3 regions of the Paenibacillus litoralis genome follow, and region 2 is predicted to be linked to each of the others. Evidence: riboswitches for the same ligand, from Rfam matches in the RefSeq annotation. Region 2 holds a riboswitch; each other region holds the start of a gene.
What was found. A riboswitch is a leader RNA that binds a small molecule or an ion and turns the genes downstream of it on or off. The one in region 2 is predicted to bind cyclic di-AMP.
Positions count from the first base shown of each region.

Region 1: another riboswitch for cyclic di-AMP. It lies ahead of ACKGJP_RS24565 (3D domain-containing protein); the one in region 2 lies ahead of ACKGJP_RS04730 (hypothetical protein).
Region 3: another riboswitch for cyclic di-AMP. It lies ahead of ACKGJP_RS01040 (ubiquitin-like domain-containing protein); the one in region 2 lies ahead of ACKGJP_RS04730 (hypothetical protein).

Region 1 is NZ_CP176395.1:5,777,287-5,782,727, forward strand. It holds gene ACKGJP_RS24560 (TaqI-like C-terminal specificity domain-containing protein) at 1-635, opposite strand, end outside; gene ACKGJP_RS24565 (3D domain-containing protein) at 1,222-2,037, opposite strand; cyclic di-AMP (ydaO/yuaA leader) riboswitch at 2,045-2,241, opposite strand; partial or broken gene ACKGJP_RS24570 (LysR family transcriptional regulator) at 2,512-2,610, opposite strand; gene ssuE (NADPH-dependent FMN reductase) at 2,747-3,283, opposite strand; partial or broken gene ACKGJP_RS24580 (LLM class flavin-dependent oxidoreductase) at 3,399-3,651, opposite strand; gene ACKGJP_RS24585 (hypothetical protein) at 3,704-3,847, opposite strand; gene ACKGJP_RS24590 (ABC transporter substrate-binding protein) at 3,896-5,251, opposite strand; gene ACKGJP_RS24595 (response regulator) at 5,364-5,441, opposite strand, start outside.
Region 2 is NZ_CP176395.1:1,117,816-1,123,256, reverse strand. It holds gene ACKGJP_RS04740 (acyl-CoA thioesterase) at 1-268, shown strand, start outside; gene ACKGJP_RS04735 (SDR family oxidoreductase) at 411-1,253, opposite strand; cyclic di-AMP (ydaO/yuaA leader) riboswitch at 1,753-1,919, shown strand; gene ACKGJP_RS04730 (hypothetical protein) at 2,042-2,404, shown strand; gene ACKGJP_RS04725 (DUF4855 domain-containing protein) at 3,257-4,330, opposite strand; gene ACKGJP_RS04720 (AraC family transcriptional regulator) at 4,569-5,441, opposite strand, start outside.
Region 3 is NZ_CP176395.1:245,208-250,648, forward strand. It holds gene ACKGJP_RS01020 (HD domain-containing protein) at 1-185, shown strand, start outside; gene ACKGJP_RS01025 (TatD family hydrolase) at 216-983, shown strand; gene ACKGJP_RS01030 (ABC transporter permease) at 1,077-2,372, opposite strand; gene ACKGJP_RS01035 (ABC transporter ATP-binding protein) at 2,369-3,112, opposite strand; cyclic di-AMP (ydaO/yuaA leader) riboswitch at 3,415-3,594, shown strand; gene ACKGJP_RS01040 (ubiquitin-like domain-containing protein) at 3,921-5,009, shown strand; gene rnmV (ribonuclease M5) at 5,296-5,441, shown strand, end outside.

The DNA.
Region 1 (5,441 bases), 4.1 Mb from region 2:
GTATAGTAGCTGCCCTGCGGCTTCCGGGTCCGCAGATTGGAGAGCGACATGTACAAGAGTCCGAGCAAGTCCTCCCCCTCCATATACCGCACGGGGGTTTTAAGCAGCCTGCGCATGACGGACTGCTCCACCGGGCTCGGTCCGTCCTTCCGGAAATCGAACAAAGCGGAAATCGGATTGCCGTAAGCGCCAAGCGTTATTTTACCGGCGTGTACCGCCGCCAAGATGCCGCCGGCACGCAAATCCGTCTCTTTTGCGGCGATATGCCCTCTATCGGCGAGAAGCCGCAAGGCGATCTCCGCCAAAACCGCTTCGGAGCGCACGGCTGCGTTTTCCTCGCCGACCAGTTGAACGACCGTCCTGGCCAGCTCCACTAGGCCCATGGATTTCACATACTCCGCCGGAATCAGATTGCCTTCCGCCGCGGCTTTGTTTCTTCTCTGCTTTAGCCGCTGGGAGTTCGCAGCGAACAGCTCCGTTCGGAGCTCCGCTACGATTCTCCTGTCGAAGAGAGGCGATCTCCCTTCTTTATAGGCGGCGAGTTTTCCCGCCTTCAGCCAATTTCTAACGGTCGCTCCCGACACGCCGAGCAGTTGCGCAGCTTCTTCGACCCGTATATATTGTTGATTATCCAACGCGAGGCCCCCCTCTGTCTGTCCATACGATGCTTATGCTCGCGGGACTTTGCCATCTATAGGCTTCGTCAGCGGCGCCGCTTTTCCTTCCGTCGTAAGGCTTCTTTCCTATATTATCCCGTTCAGCAGGCGAATAACGCCGGTTCTAGAAAATGCTCCCTTGGATTTAGTAGAAACACTGGAACATCCAGACAGGTTACGACTTGCAAGCAAAAATATTGGTGCGTATACAAGCCTAAACGTAATTCGGACACGATTGGGATTGTACCACAAGCGTGCCGGCGAAAAAACCTCCGAAACCGCCGCAGTCAGAAGCGGCGGTTTCGGAGGCGCGATTGACCGGCGGCGAGGCAAGGGGTTGGCCGAGGTCCCGATCGAACGCAACCGGCTCTCCTTTTCAACTCCATTCGAAAAACCGCCCCATCGAAAGCGGATTCATCCTTAAACACTTACGAACCGTAAACGGTTCTGGATGACAGCAAAAAAAGCAAGCCGGAACCGGTATGTAAACCGGTGCAGCTTGCTATTTTCGGCCGTTCACGTCATGAAAATGTGCGATCGGGTAAAACTAATCTTTGTAACGGTCTTATTTCAGAACGTATACCTTCACGTTTTGCATGCCGAACGATTGAACATTGCCCATCGAATTCGGGATGAAAATATCGATGCGGTTTCCTTTAATCGCGCCGCCCTGATCGGATGCGGTTGCGATCATGCCTGTCGGCAGTCCGTTAAACGTATAGCCGGTCACATACAACTTGCTTCCCATCGGGATCACGTTCGGATCGACGGCAATGGTGCCGACCTTGAGCGGATTGCCGAAGTAATCGACTGCGCCCCAGCCGCCGTTCTCTTCCGCCGCATCGGAATAAGCCGTTGCGACGACGGGAATCATTTTGCTGTACGAAACGGTTTTGCCGTTTGCCGTGTTTACCGTGTTCGCTGCTGCGACGGGCTTCGCTTTTACAGGCGTCGCTTTCGCCTCAGCCTTTACAGGGGCTGCCGCAACCTTTTTGGCTGCCGGAGTCGGCGCCGGGGTCGCCGCTGCCGTTGTCGGCGCGGGCTCGGCTTGCGCCGGTTCAGCTGCCGGAGCCGCTTGTACCGCAACCGCAGGGGCTTGATCGGATTCAGCCTTATAAGCGAATACGGTCTTTTCAAGCATCGGAGGAAGGTTGAAAGTCAATCCTTTATATACGTTCATCGGATCGATCGTTTTGTTTGCTGCGAGCAAATCCATCAGGGGAATGTGAAGCTTTTGCGAAACGGACCAAAACGTATCGTTTTCTTGCACCGCATACGTGTCCTCCGCAACTTCCATAGCATGCGCAGGCAAAGCAAAGGCGGCGATGGACAGGCTAATGGCAAGGCCTGCCAGCGTCTTTTTTACAGGATTGAAAGTCATAGCAGTCTCCTTTGATATCTATTGCCTACGAGGTTAGTTGTCGGGTTCGGACCAAAGGTTAGTCCCTACTCGCTGATGCGAGATTCACCCCAAACGAACGATAAACGTACCGGTTTTAAAATAATGATTGACCGCCGGACATTTTACGTTCATAATATATCGTCCCCCGCACTTCCGGAGCGGAAGTTTCGGCTCCTGTAAGACTAACATAGACCCTTCGATACGAAAACCCACATTTTCTTACAGTTTTACAAGATTCCCTGAAAAACCGGCCTTATGACGAAGGCATTCCTTACCGCCAAATCCCTAGTTATTCCTATAAGAGCGCCATGCTATGAACGCTTGAATTCTCCCTCATGCGCCATATTTCTGCCATAATCGCGCAGCATCGCAAAAAACGACAACCCCGATTCCAGCGAATCCGCTTTGCCTCCAATTACCAACATGTACCACGTATTTTTGCGTCGCATTTTCGGCAAAAGCGCTCGGTTGATCGAGATTTTGGAATACCCGGTGAATCCGAAGCCAATCCAGCGACACGCACTCGAAAAAGACGAGCGGCTGACGGCTGATCGCTTTCCGCCGTTACATGCTCGGCGCAGACGAACGGATGGCCTCATATGCGTACAGAGGTTCCCCGTTCGCAAAAAAAAGCCGGCCTTGACGCCCAAACGCTCGTCAGACCGACTGTTTCCGATACCGGTTATCGTTACCCGCGATTCGGAAGAGAAGCGACCAGTTCCTGCGCCGCTTGGCGAATTCTACCGGCAATTTCTTCATCCACTTGAAACAGTCCGCCTTCAAGCCGCTGCACATGGGAATCTTGAACGTATACCCCTTGCAGCTGATGGCGGGCGCCGAGCGCGGACAGTACAGGCTTGAGCGCGTAATCGATCACGAGCAGATGGGCAACCGTGCCCCCGATTGCGACCGGTAGCGTCACTTTGCCTTCCAGCCCTTTCTGCGGGATCAGATCGAGGAACGCCTTCAGCACGCCCGTATAGGATGCTTTGTATACCGGCGTCGCCACGACGACCGCATCCGCCTGCTCAATAAGCCGATTTGCAGCCGCAATGGCCGGACTATCGAATTTCGTGTAGACCAAATCCTCCGGCGGCAGCTCGACTACCGAAATGCGCGAATGCTGTGCGCCTTCTTCCGTCAGCTGCCGCTCCAGCACCTGAAGTACGCCGTTCAGCCTCGAATTTGCTGCAGGACTACCCGAAATCAATACGATGTTCGCCATTTCGTTATTCTCTCCTTATATGCCGCCGCCCGTATTACCGGGATACGGCTTGTGTAGTGTAGCGGTTTTCCGGAATCGGAACACCCAGATTGCCGCGAAGCGTATCCGACTCGTGGGCGACCTGACGAACTACCGTAACCGGCTCGAAACGGTTCAGAAAATGCGGGATCGATTTTTTCCGTAATGTAGAGACCGTCCGCTATGAATACAAAATCAAACTTACCATCTTCCGTCTTTCGTGTCCACGATTTGTAAAGCTCGAAATTGACGCTTGCGTCCGTGACCGCTATCGGATGCCGCCGGCCGCTTATACTGCCGCTAACCCCGTGCAAAATCGCGCCCAATTTCAATTGTTTCTTGTCCGCCATATAAACGCCTCCCCGCAGCCACGCCGCCTTCCCCCTTAGGAATTAGGCATGCCTATCCCGTTTGCATCGCCTGCACATCCTTTGGCGGCACTTCGTTCCATACCTTGCTAGGAATCTCGCGCCGCAGCACGGGCGCAACTTCGGCTGCGAACTGCTCGGCCTGCTCCGCTTCGGGGCGCGGGGCGTTGTCAGACACTAAAAAAAGCTGACGCCGGCAATACCGACATCAGCTTCCTGCCATGATTCAGTTGTTTTTCTCGAACACTTTATTCGCTTCCTTGCGGAACTCGGCAACGACTTCATCGATCGTCGCTTTGCCGAACTGCTGCTTCTGCACGGTTTGCTCGAACAGCTTGCCTACCTCCCCGGCACCCTTCGGACCGCCGTCGTACCAGCCCGGATCGTTCTTGCCGATATGCTCGAGCACGTCCTGCATCTTATTTTCGAGAGGCGTAAATTTCGGCTTCAGGTACTCCACCATTTTTTTGTTGTCGGGAAGCCCTCTTTCCGTTCCGAGAATGTCGGCCGCTTCCGCCGAGTTGATCATGAAGTCCATGAACATCGCCGCTTCCTTCGGATGCTTCGTCTTGGCGTTCATGCTGAAGAAAATACCCGGCAGCAGCACGCTGGCCGTCTTCTTGGACACGTCGGCGCGAGGCATCGTCGTCATCTCCAGCTTGTCCTTCAGTACGCCGTCCATCGACGGGAAGTACGGTACGAACAAGGGTCCTTCCATCGCGACGGTCCCTTTAAGGATCGGCTCCTTGTTAGGGTCATACGTAGCCAGCTGATAGGACGAAGTTTCGCTTGCCGGAGGAACGATCCCTTCCTTTCTCGCCTTGTCCCACATCTCCAGCCAGGCTTTAAAGTTTTCGTCCTTATAGCCTAACTTGTTGTCTTTGAACAGCACATCGCCTTTGGAGAACAAGTAATACATGAATGCTTCGAACAGGCCGGACATGTCGTTGGCGCCGTACTTGTCCTTGCCGAGCTTGCCCTTCATTTCACGGGCTTTGTCGAAAAATTCGTCGTAGGTCATGTCCATTTTCGGCGGTTCCACGCCCGCCTGTTTGTACATTTCTTTATTGTAAAACATGACGGAACCGCTCTTGCTAAGCGGTAGGCCCACCAGTTTTCCGTTGACCGTCGCCTGATTGGCCAGCAGGTTTTGATCGAGCCCGTCCACCTTAATGTCTTTGCCTGCCAAGTTCTTCAGATCCATCAGCACGCCGCGATCCGCGTACTCCTTCAAATAGATGATGCTTATGCTGATCAAATCCGGAGCGTTGCTCCCGGCCACCTGGGTGGCTAGCTTATCGTGATACGTGCCGAAGGCGGAATATTCCGGCTTGATTTTTATATTCGGATGCAATTGCTGGAACTTCTCGATCATTTTGATCGTCAGATCATGCCGCTGCTGGCTGCCCCACCATGAGAACCGAAGCTCGACGTTTTCCTTTTCGCTGCCCCCTTTTGAATCCGTAGAAGCCGCCGTACCGTCCGTCTTCGTACCGCCGCAGCCTGCAACGACGCCGGCCGACACGACAAGCGTTAACGCCGACAACAACATTCTGCTTTGAATCGCTTTAAGCCACTTCACCTGCCACACCCCTTGTTAGTATAATTTGGCATAAATCCGCTTACATGGGTCATTATAGTAAACCGTAACCGGCAAAGAAATCATACAAATCTACAATTTCTTCTCCTATTTACTACTGATTGAATTCCGAAGGATTATAACCCGTATACTTTTTGAATAGCTGGCTGAAATAGGCATTATTTTTGTAACC
Region 2 (5,441 bases):
GGGCAAAAGCTCGATGGAGGTGTTCGTCAAGGTCATTACGGAGGATTTAAGAAGCGGGAAGCGCGACATTGCCGCCACTTCATTCCTGACCTTCGTCGCGCTCGATGAGAATAAAAAGCCGGCGCCCATTCCCCAGGTCGTTCCAGAGACGAACGAAGAAATCATGCTCCACGAATCCGCGAAGCAGCGGGCGGAAATGCGGAAATACCGGCGGGAGGAAAGCAAGAAGTTTTCCGACCACTTGATCATGAACTTCCCTTGGGAATAAGCGTAAGCAAGAAAAGGGCTATCCAAGTCTCCTTCCCGGAGCATCTTGGATAGCCCTTTTCTGTACCCGTCGCGACGTGTGAATTCGTGGATCAGCTCGCCTGCCGCCATTCGGGAGCGAAGCCTCTTCAGGCAATAAAGAGTTACGGCCGCTCTGCGCCGGTCCATTCGAGGCTTTTGGCGTACAGCCGCTCCTGCAGGGCGATATCGTAGGAAGCGGCTCCCGTCTGCTTGATCTGCAAATCTTTGTAATACTTCCCGGTCCGGCCTTCCATTTCCGGCGACGAAGCGAGAAACAAAGACGTCTGCGCCCCCTGTTCCGGCGTCTTCATAAACAAACGCATGAGAGGACGCAGCGGGGCCGGCGCGAACTTGGCCGATTGCGGCGTGTAAACCGCTCCCGGGTGGAGCGCGTTAATCGTTACCGCAGAGCCTTGCAGCCTCTTGGCAAGCGTATACGTCATCATGATGACGGCAAGCTTGGCCTCGCCGTAGGCGGCGAACGCCTTATAGGCGGGCGGATTCAGCGCCGTATCGGCGTTGATCGTTTTGGCCTGCACCTGCGAGGCCACGTTCACGATACGGGACGGCGCGCTCGCTTTGAGCGTGTCCAGCAGCGAGTGGGTGAGCAGGAACGGCGCCAAGTAATTGACGGCGAACGTCATCTCAAAGCCGTCCTTGCTGCTTTCGCGCTTCGAGAACATGCCGCCCGCATTGTTGACCAGTACATGCAGCTTGCCGAAGCGTTCCCGGAATTTCCGAGCCAGCTCCCGCACGTCCTCCAAGGACGAAAAGTCGGCCGTCAGGAGCTCGATATCGCCGTTCCCGCTAAGCTCGGCGACTTCTTTGCGGGCCGCTTCGCCGCGGCCGCGGTCGCGGCTTACCATAACAACCGCGGCCCCTTGCTTGGCAAGGCCCAGCGCAGTCGCTTTGCCGATCCCCGAGTTCGCTCCGGTAACCATCACTATTTTTCCGTTCATCGTCATGACCGATCCTCCCGCTTTCTTCGCACAAAATATCCCGATAAGATCAATGGTAGTCCGTTTTGCAAGAACATTCAAGGAGAAACGGATATGCAGTTTAATCGGTTACGTTCGTTCCGGCCTCAAGACTCCAGCGCGGTGATTACATCCTCTCGGTTTCCTGTTTAAGCGGATCGTAGATGCGCTATTTTGCAGCAAGTCCCTTGAATGCGATACGCCGCGGAACGACAGTTCGTTATTCGGCCGTAATTCGCTCTACATCGCCGATATTACCGTGAATAAGGCACCTCGTTCCGCGAAATGCCTATCTACTCGCTAACTAACCGAAATAAGGCACTGACGTTCCGCAGCAGCTGCAGGCGAACCCCCGGTGTGGTCCCCGCAAAATATATGGCGAAGCGTTCGACGTGGATGTTAGACCCGGCGCACGGAAACGAAAGTATAATTTTTTCATTTTACTTTGCCGACTAATCACGGTATTATAGGATTAAATAGTTTCATGATTTAACTATCGCTGAGTTCCCGAAAGGGAAGCGGGGGAACCATTCGAAGCCGGTTCGCAAATCCGGTTTCATGGGGTGAATCTTGAGCATACCTCGTATGCTCGGGTAGGGCACTCTCAAGCCCGAATCCGACAGCTAACCTCGTAAGCGCTTTGAGAGAGAACCGCTACTCGCGCCTCTACCGCTTATTTCGCTAATCGTAGAAGCCGGAGCAGAGTTTCTCTGCTCTTTAGGCTTCTTTTTTGCATTCATTTTAGACCAACTTTCATCAAAAAGGAGAGAAGCATTATGATGAACGAACTGCGCAATCAAATCGAGGCTGCCTATCTGCAATGCCACTTGGAAGTATCCGGCCTGCAGGTAAGCGACATGGACGTCCGCATCGTGCGCAATCATATCGTGATCATGCGCATCGACGGCGACGAAACCGGGCAATCCCCTATGGCGCTCCCCGTATACGGCGAAGACGGCCACCCTCATGCGCTCGAAACGGATCGCGACCGGCTGCACGGGCTGCTGAAGCAGAAGCTGACCGACATCACGGGCTTTGAAGTGACGTCCATTCAATCCGACATCTATCTGGACACGGGCGAGAAACTGGATCTCATTCATTTTGAATCGGATGTCGAAAGCAAATTCATTTGCGACTGACCGTCGCCGCTCTCAAAGACTAAGAGCCTCCGACTCCACCAGCTGTGGATTCGGAGGCTCTTTGCATGCGTACCGCAGCTGCACATTCGCGGCTTACCAACGTTCGTAGCTGTGGGGGATTTATTCGGATACGTCCAACCTTCTCGGTTCTGAAACACACACTATTCGAGGTTGTTTAAAAAGCCCCCTTTTGATAACGAAGCAGAACAGGTGGGTTATTCGACATCGAATCTTGAATTCATCCGGTAACTGCGGTACTCACGTAGGTTTTGCCTACGCTCCGTGTCCTCGTTCCTCGGATTCATCCAACCTTCTCGGTTCTGAAAAGTGGCCTTTTTAAACACACACTATTCGTGCGTATTCGCATGATCTTTTAACTGGAAAACATGCTGTTAATTATTGTTCCTACGGGCTTCGTAACGTCATCTAACTGGAAAACTTACCGTTCATTCTGAGAATTCTCCCATTTGTGTAAGTAACATGCGGAATAAGATGGAGAAAATCCATTTAACTCCAAGCTGCAGATCAAACTGGCCATAATAAATGGAGTTTTTCCAGTTGCTTCATCCGAGAAGAGCATATTTTTTGGCAGCAAACAGGATACACGAATCGTAAAGAAGGCCAACCAAAAAATCTCCGGTTGGCTTACTAATGCGAAGAGGCAATCCCTCCGCCATTTTCATGGCTTTCGAGACAGCCTCCATCTCATTCCCAGACTGGACACCCCTGCTCCCATTCGCGTACCACGACTGTTGAAGCTCTTGCAGTCGAATTGAGTTCGCGTTCAGCGGCTTGACGCCGCCTGCTTCCGTAACCGGACGCTTTCTGCAGCCGCGTCAACTTGCCTTTCTCTCAGCCGATATACGTCCCCTTCGTGAACGCATAAATATCGTCGTACACCTTCCGGCCGCGTTCGCCGCCCTCGTGGTACAGCTCATACAGCGCATGAACGTCCTGATAGTAGGCCATTACCGCCTCCCGCATGTAGCCGAACGCAACGCCGCCTTTCAAGTAATGGTAGAACGTTTCCCGGTGCTTTTGGCTGGAAAGAACGGCCGAATCGAGCTCGACCTCGATGCCTTGGCCCGTCTGTGCAGCGAGCTGAGCGGCTTCGCGAATCCGTTCGTACGTGGTTTCCTCCTGCGTGTAATGGTTCGGCTGCAAAATGGAGAAGTCGAAGCCGAACCGCTCGGCGTCCGCTTTAAACTCCGCTCCCCACCAAGGCGTCCAGCCGAGAACGAGTCCTTGCCCGTGCAAATAATCAAGCGTAAATCGTATATTGTCCAGCTCGCCGGTAATGCCGGGATCGACATCTTCCTGCATCCAGTAAAAGCCGAGCAGCTCAAGATGCTGCAAGTCCGCTTTGCGGAAGGCTTCCAGGAACGCATCGATATACCAGCGGACGGCGGCATTCCGGCTTTCCGTCGATTTCAGGCTATAAGGAACCGCCCGCGAACCGATACCGAAACGGACGCTCTGGCTGTCCGGGAACGGGAGCATCATCAGGACCTTGGTTTTATGGTCCGGGCGCCCGAGTTTCTCCTTCGCTTCCGCGACCGCCTCGTTCAAGGCGAACAGCTGCCGGTTCTCCTCGAACACGCGGCGAATGATCCATCCCCAGTCGTCCGCCGCGCCGGGGACCGAGTCGATCACCCACTCGTAGAACCGGTGGAGGCTGCCACTGGCCGGCGTTCGCAGCGCGAGGAACAGGAACGTATCGAAGAAGAAGTCGTCGGGCTCGCCCGATTTATCCAAATGTGCCACGTATGGCCGGAACGTGTCTTTCGTCCACTGGCCGCAAGGAAGCTTGCCGCTTCCCTTCTTCTCGTAATAACCGCAATAGACGAGCAGAATGTGTTTGGCTCCGGCTGCCCGTTTGCTGCCTTGCGGCATATATCCTTGCATGTATTCGCCGATATTCGACAACGCCGTCTACTCCTTCTTAGAGGTTGTTCTCAGAAGTCGCCTACCCTGTACTCTCCTTCTGCTTGCCTTCTCGGTGCCGATAAGCCGACTTTTTGAACGCTCGCTCTTAGGGCTTTTTCCTTAGATTATAAAGCCGGAGGCAACGCAATGATTGAACTATCGGACAAAATTGTTGACCTATTATCTCCATTTGCTGTCGATGTGTCCAAATTTGCCTACCGACAGCCGTCCCGCGCTTCTACCTGCTCGACGCCGCGTATTTCTTGTAGTAGGACGGGGAAATGCCCGTATGCTTTTTGAAAATGCGGGAGAAATACGTCAAATCGTTGAAGCCGACTTGAAAGCAAACGTCCGTTATCGTCAGGTTTGCCTGAACGAGCAGCTCCGTCGACTTTTTGATGCGCAGGTTGATCAAGTAGTCGTTGAACGTTTTGCCGGTGAGATGCTTGAACAAATCGCAAAAATACGTCTTCGACAGCATCGTTATTTTGCACATCTGGTCCAGCCGGATTTCTTGATCGTAGTGCTGATGCATGTAATCGATCGCAGCCTTGATGAGCGGCCGGTATTTGTCCGCTTTATCGCCCATTTCCTTGACGGCGTCTTCGCGGTAGGCCCGGATAATGACGGACAGCAGCTTGAGCAGGCTGCCTTTGATCATCAGCTCGTAGTAAGAATCCCGGGCCGTGTATTCCTCCAACATGCCGTATAGCAATTGGCTTACCTGATGGTCGATGCTGCCCGTAAGCGTGATTTTCGGTTTCACTTTATCCTCCGCCGTCAGAAACTGCTCCAAGTAAGCGTAATCGAAAAAATCGTTCTTAACGGGCGATTGCCGGTACCGGTCATTGATAAAATTCGGGGTAAACTCGCAGCCGATAATTTCCAGCTCCTTGCCGGGCAAGCATTCGACGCGATGGATCGCAAAGGGAGGAATGACGAACAAATTTCCCTTTACCATCTTGTACTTCTGATTATTGATGCAATGAATGAATTCGCCTTTGTTGACATACCAAATCTGGATATAGTCGTGGGAATGATCTTCCTGAACCGCCTCGAACGTCTCGTCGATCTTGTACAGCTTGCACGGGAATTTGCTTCTTAGCTCCAG
Region 3 (5,441 bases), 870 kb from region 2:
ATGCCGACGAAAAGCTGCCGATCATGCTGCTTGACCGTAAGGAAGAGCTCACGGAAATTTCGAGGCGCTCGGAAATCGTTCGTTCGATCAGCGGCATTCATATGGGACAGTACCATTTGTATTATCCGGAGGATTTTGTTTTGCATCCGTCGGTGCCGGAAGATATCAGACGGTTTTTGGGATAGACGAAGCGCTCACGTAAAAAGGAGAAGGACATGTTAACCGATACGCATACGCATCTGAACGCAGAGCAATTCGAAGAAGATCAAGAGGAAACGATAAAGCGGGCGCTGGAAGCCGGCGTTACGCGCATCGTCAATATCGGTATTAACCGCGAGTACATCCCCAGCTCGATTGCGCTTGCGGAGCGATACGATTTCATTTATTCGACGGTCGGCTGGCATCCTGTCGACGCCATCGATATGCAGCCTGGGGATCTCGAATGGATGGAGGAGCTGAGCAAGCACGAAAAGGTGGTGGCCATCGGGGAGATTGGGCTCGACTACCACTGGGACAAGTCGCCGAAGGATGTTCAGCAGCGCGTATTCCGCGAACAGATCAGATTGGCTCGCAGGGTCGGCCTGCCGATCGTCATCCATAACCGCGACGCGCATCACGACGTGCTGCAAATCTTGAAGGAAGAGCAGGCAGCCGAGGTCGGCGGCATCATGCACTGCTTCTCGGGAAGCTGGGAAACGGCCAAGGCGTGTCTCGATATGAACTTCCATATATCGTTCGGAGGCCCCGTCACGTTCAAAAACGCGAAGCAGCCGAAAGAAGTGCTTGCCCAGGTTCCGCTTGACCGGCTGCTGCTGGAGACCGATTCGCCTTATTTGACTCCGCACCCTTACAGAGGCAAACGGAACGAGACGGCGTACGTTCGGCTCGTTGCGGAGACGGCCGCGGAAATTCGCGGCATGAGCCTGGAGGAAATCGCCGCGATCACGACGGCGAATGCGGTTCGTTTATTTGGCTTGAAATAGCGAACAACTGCTTCAATGAAAGAATGCGATAAAAAAGCTGCTCCATCCGGTCAACAGGACCTGAAGGAGCAGCTTTTTTGCATAAAGATGAATTCAGCTTGCGCGCTGCTGCTTGCGCCGCAACCGCCGCGCGAGCAAAGCGCGGAATGCGGCTGCCCAGGCGACGCCGCCGGCAACCGCAAGTGCCGCAGGCCATGCCGGGCCGCCGGGCGAGCAAGCCCAAACGGCAGCAAGCACGGCGGCTTGGACGAGCAGCGCCGCGCCCGCGATGCCGGCGGCTGCCGGGATGCGCTGCGCTTCGCTGGCGGGGTACAGCTTCAGCCAGAACACATGGCGGTGGTATTCCGCAAGTGCGGTAAGCTGAACCCCGGTAATCGCGAGCGCGATCCCGAAGGCAACCGCCTTCGCGCCCGTTCCGGGCATCGCCGCCACGATGAGCGCCGCTACGGCGCTCAGCCGGCCGACGATGCCGAACAACTCCCCGCGGACGAAGGTGGCGGTGAACAGAAACAGATACGTATGTTGCTGTTTCATTGGCACGATCCGCGTGAGCGGCTTCATGAGCCAAGTGCGGTTTTTGGCTTGCGCGGGCAGATGCGGCACATCCGTGAACCAGCTGTAAAACCGGTAATGACGGGCCAGCTGGCGCTTTTCCAGCTCGATCAGATATGACCAAGCAATCCGGTGCTTGGGAGCGGCGGCTATAATCCCGCCCGTTACGATAACGGCGAGCAAAGCTGCAATCGCACCCGGCAGCATGCCGTAATGGAACAGGGCGGCCATGACGATGCCGTTAAGCCCCCAGCGAACGGAAGTATACACAATACGCGCCGGTTTGGCGGTCATTCTGCTTTCATGCCACGATGCCAGAAGGTTGCTCCATTTTAATAGAAGAATCATGATTGCAAGCCACCCGAAAGGTACGGCTTCAGAGCCTTTCACATGAGCGTAAAGCGGCCAAACGACGATCGTCGCAGCCATTGCCAGCCCCGCATTGATGAACAGGCTATAGCGGAAGCCCGCTTGAAAATAACCGCTTGTCCGGTACTCTGCAGGAAGCAGAAACATCGTATCCGCATCTTTCAGGAATGTTCTCGGACGACCGGACGCTAATGCAACCGTCAAAACCGGCACCGTGATCCAAGCCTGGGGGAAATCCGACGTAATTCCCTTCAAGATTTGTCCATACCCGATCGAAGCGACAATGGCAAACAGAAGAACGAAGCCGGGAAAACCGCTTCTTACAACATCGCGCAAATAAATATTCATTTCCCGCCAAAAGTCTGCACACCGCTTGCGCCAAAGTGCACGAATTTGCGGGTCGTTCCCGCCTGCTTTGACCCGTGCGTCAGTGGTTATTTTCCCGCTTTTTCTCTCGTTCGGCATCATGGTTGTTCCCCTTGCACAAGGGCGTAAAATAAATCGTCCAGCGACGCCTGTTCCAGTCCCGCCTTCCGGTTCATGTCCAAGAGTGTTCCGGATGCGACAATATCTCCGTGATGAAGCACGACAAAGCCGTCACAATACGATTCGATCGTCGACAAAATATGAGAGCTGATCAAAAAGCTCGCGCCTTTCCGTTTTTCCTCCACCATCAGCTCCAGCAGCGATCGGATCCCCAGCGGATCCAGCCCGAGGAACGGTTCGTCAATTACGTACAAGGCCGGCTCGACAAGAAACGCGCACATGATCATCGCTTTTTGGCGCATTCCTTTAGACAAAAAACGAGGTAAAGTGTCAGCCTTCGCTTCCATCCGAAATAGCTTCAACAGCTCTTCGCTTCGCCGGTCAAATACGTCGCTCGCGATGCCGTAAGCCATCGCTGTCATCCTCATATGATCGCGGACGGTCAGCTCCTCATACAGCTCTGGACTTTCCGGCACATAAGCGAACGACGAGCGGTACGCCTCCGGATTTTCGTCCAGCGTTCTGCCCGCTATGGTGATGCTGCCTTGCTGAGGCTTTAGCAAACCGAGTATATGCTTGATTGTCGTGCTTTTGCCCGCCCCGTTCAGTCCGATAAGCCCGATCATCTCGCCCTTGCCGACGGTAAACGTAATATTGCGCAGCACCGGCTTGCGTGCGAAATACCCCCCGAACACGTCATTCAGCCGTAAAATGGTTTCCATTTTGCCACCCCGTTTTCTTCCAGTCCGGATGCTCGTACACCCGCCCGATGTGGAAATTACTAGTATGTTTTTGCCCGTATTTATTATACCTCTTTGGTGCTTTTGTCACAATTTGTATCGAATGTATGCGAAATAGTGATTGTCAGTGAGATACAGCGAGTGTGGAGTGTATTATATTCAAAAAACGATAAAAACCAGCGAAATTTAGTTGAAATCTTCTCTTTTAGATAGTCTTTTCCCTCTTTACAGGATGATCCTGAGAGCGTAATATACATTTCATAATAACTTAATAACGATGCCAATTTTCCAATTCGCTGAGTTTCCGTAATGGGGAACGGGGGAACCAAAAGTAACTTTGCCGAAGTTTTTATGACGGCGGGTTATGGTTAAAGGGGTGAATCGCAGATTGCTTTATATCTGTGTAGGGCGACTCTCACGTCCGAATCCGTCAGCTAACCTCGTAAGCGTTGACGAGAGAGGTAACGATTGTCGTGCTGCAGCATAAGTCTATGCTTATAGAGCCACGAGAAGAGTTCCTCTTCTTGCGGCTTTTTTCGTTCCCTAAAAGTCCCATTCGACCAACACGGACAACTCAATAATCCTTATTTTGGAGGTGAAGCGGGAAGAAATCCGTCCGTTTCGATGTAAGGCAAGAACGGAAATTGGCTACGCACGACCCAAAAAAAACCTTAGTCACGTCACGATCATAATCATGCATAACAGTTGACGGCGGGGCTTTGAAGGAGGACCGAATGAAGTGGGCGATACCCAGCTGCTTGAGGACACCCATGTAAGACGATCATCCAGCATGACCTTCGCATTGCGTTGGAAGCATGAAAATGTGCGCACGGTAAGCATAATTGCATTAATCTCGATAGCACTGACTTTCATGTTTTTCATGTTGTTGTACGGTACGGCTACCAAAAGCGTATCTGTGGTGGTTGACGGGAAAGAGACCGTTGTGAAAACAAAGCAATGGACCCTGCAACGCCTACTGGATGAACAAGCCATTTCGATTGGCGAGCACGATCGGGTGTCTGCGACTCTTGATACGCGTATCAAGAGCGGAGATAAATTTACGATTGATTTTACCTCACCAATTGTTGTGACGGCCGATGGAGAGACGAAGACTTTGTACACAACCGGGAAAACGGTTGGAAGTGCATTGCAGGAGTTCAATATATCGCTCGGGGCGGAAGATAAAATATCCCCGGAATTGGATACGGGCGTTGCGGCAAGCATGCCGATCAAAATCGTCCGCGTCAAGAAGGAGATCGAGGAGCACGCGGTTCCGATCGCTTTCGAAACGGAGACGAAGAAGGATGCCAATCTGCTGAAGGGTAAGGAAGAAACCGTTCAGGAGGGCAAGGAAGGCACCAAGCTTGTACAGAAGCAAAAGGTTTACGAGGACGGCTCGCTTGTCGAGGAGAACGTCGTTGCGGAAACCGTGCAGGCGGCAAGCGTAAATAAAGTCGTCGCTATCGGTACGAAGGTTCCGGTCGTTCTGCCTCTTTCGGCATCTTCGCCGACGGTGGACGATGTCACAAAGAACGGCGTACAGTTCGGCTATAAGCAAATCATTAAGAACGTCACGTTAACGGCCTACTCGGCGGATAACGGCAATAAGACGTCCAAAGACCCGTATTACGGTATGACCTATACCGGCACGACAGCTACCGAAGGGCGCACGATTGCGGTCGATAAAAGCATCATCCCGCTCGGATGGTGGGTCTATATCGAAGGACTCGGTTTCCGCCGCGCGGAGGATATCGGTTCCGCCGTCAAAGGGAACAAGATCGACGTCTTCTTCGACAGCGAGGATTACGCGAACAAGTTCGGCATGAAACGGGGCTATACCATTTATGTTATAGGGCCGAAAAAACCTTCCACAGACTAGTTCGGATGGAAAAATCGCAAGCCTGTTTGCTGGCTATCTAATACGTTTATTGAAAGAAGAGGCGTGCATGCGTCTCTTCTTTTTGACGATTCGGGGGCTTTCAGGGCTACGGATTTCTTCGGTTTGCCGGTGAATCGGCGATTACTTATTAAACGCTGCTCGGCTTGTCTTTGTTGCAGGTTGGCCGATATGTCCGGGACATTATTTTACATATAGATGCTTTCGTGGTACGTTGATTGAAAAGCGAAACGCGGCTAGCGTCATACAGGAAAGGACAGGCTTTGTCATGATCAAAGAGGTTATTGTAGTAGAAGGCAAGGACGACACGACGGCCATCCGAAGAGCGGTCGATGCGGAGACGATCGAGACGGGCGGATCGGCCATCAATGAGGATGTGTACCGCCGCATCGAGCTTGCTCAGCAAAAGAGGGG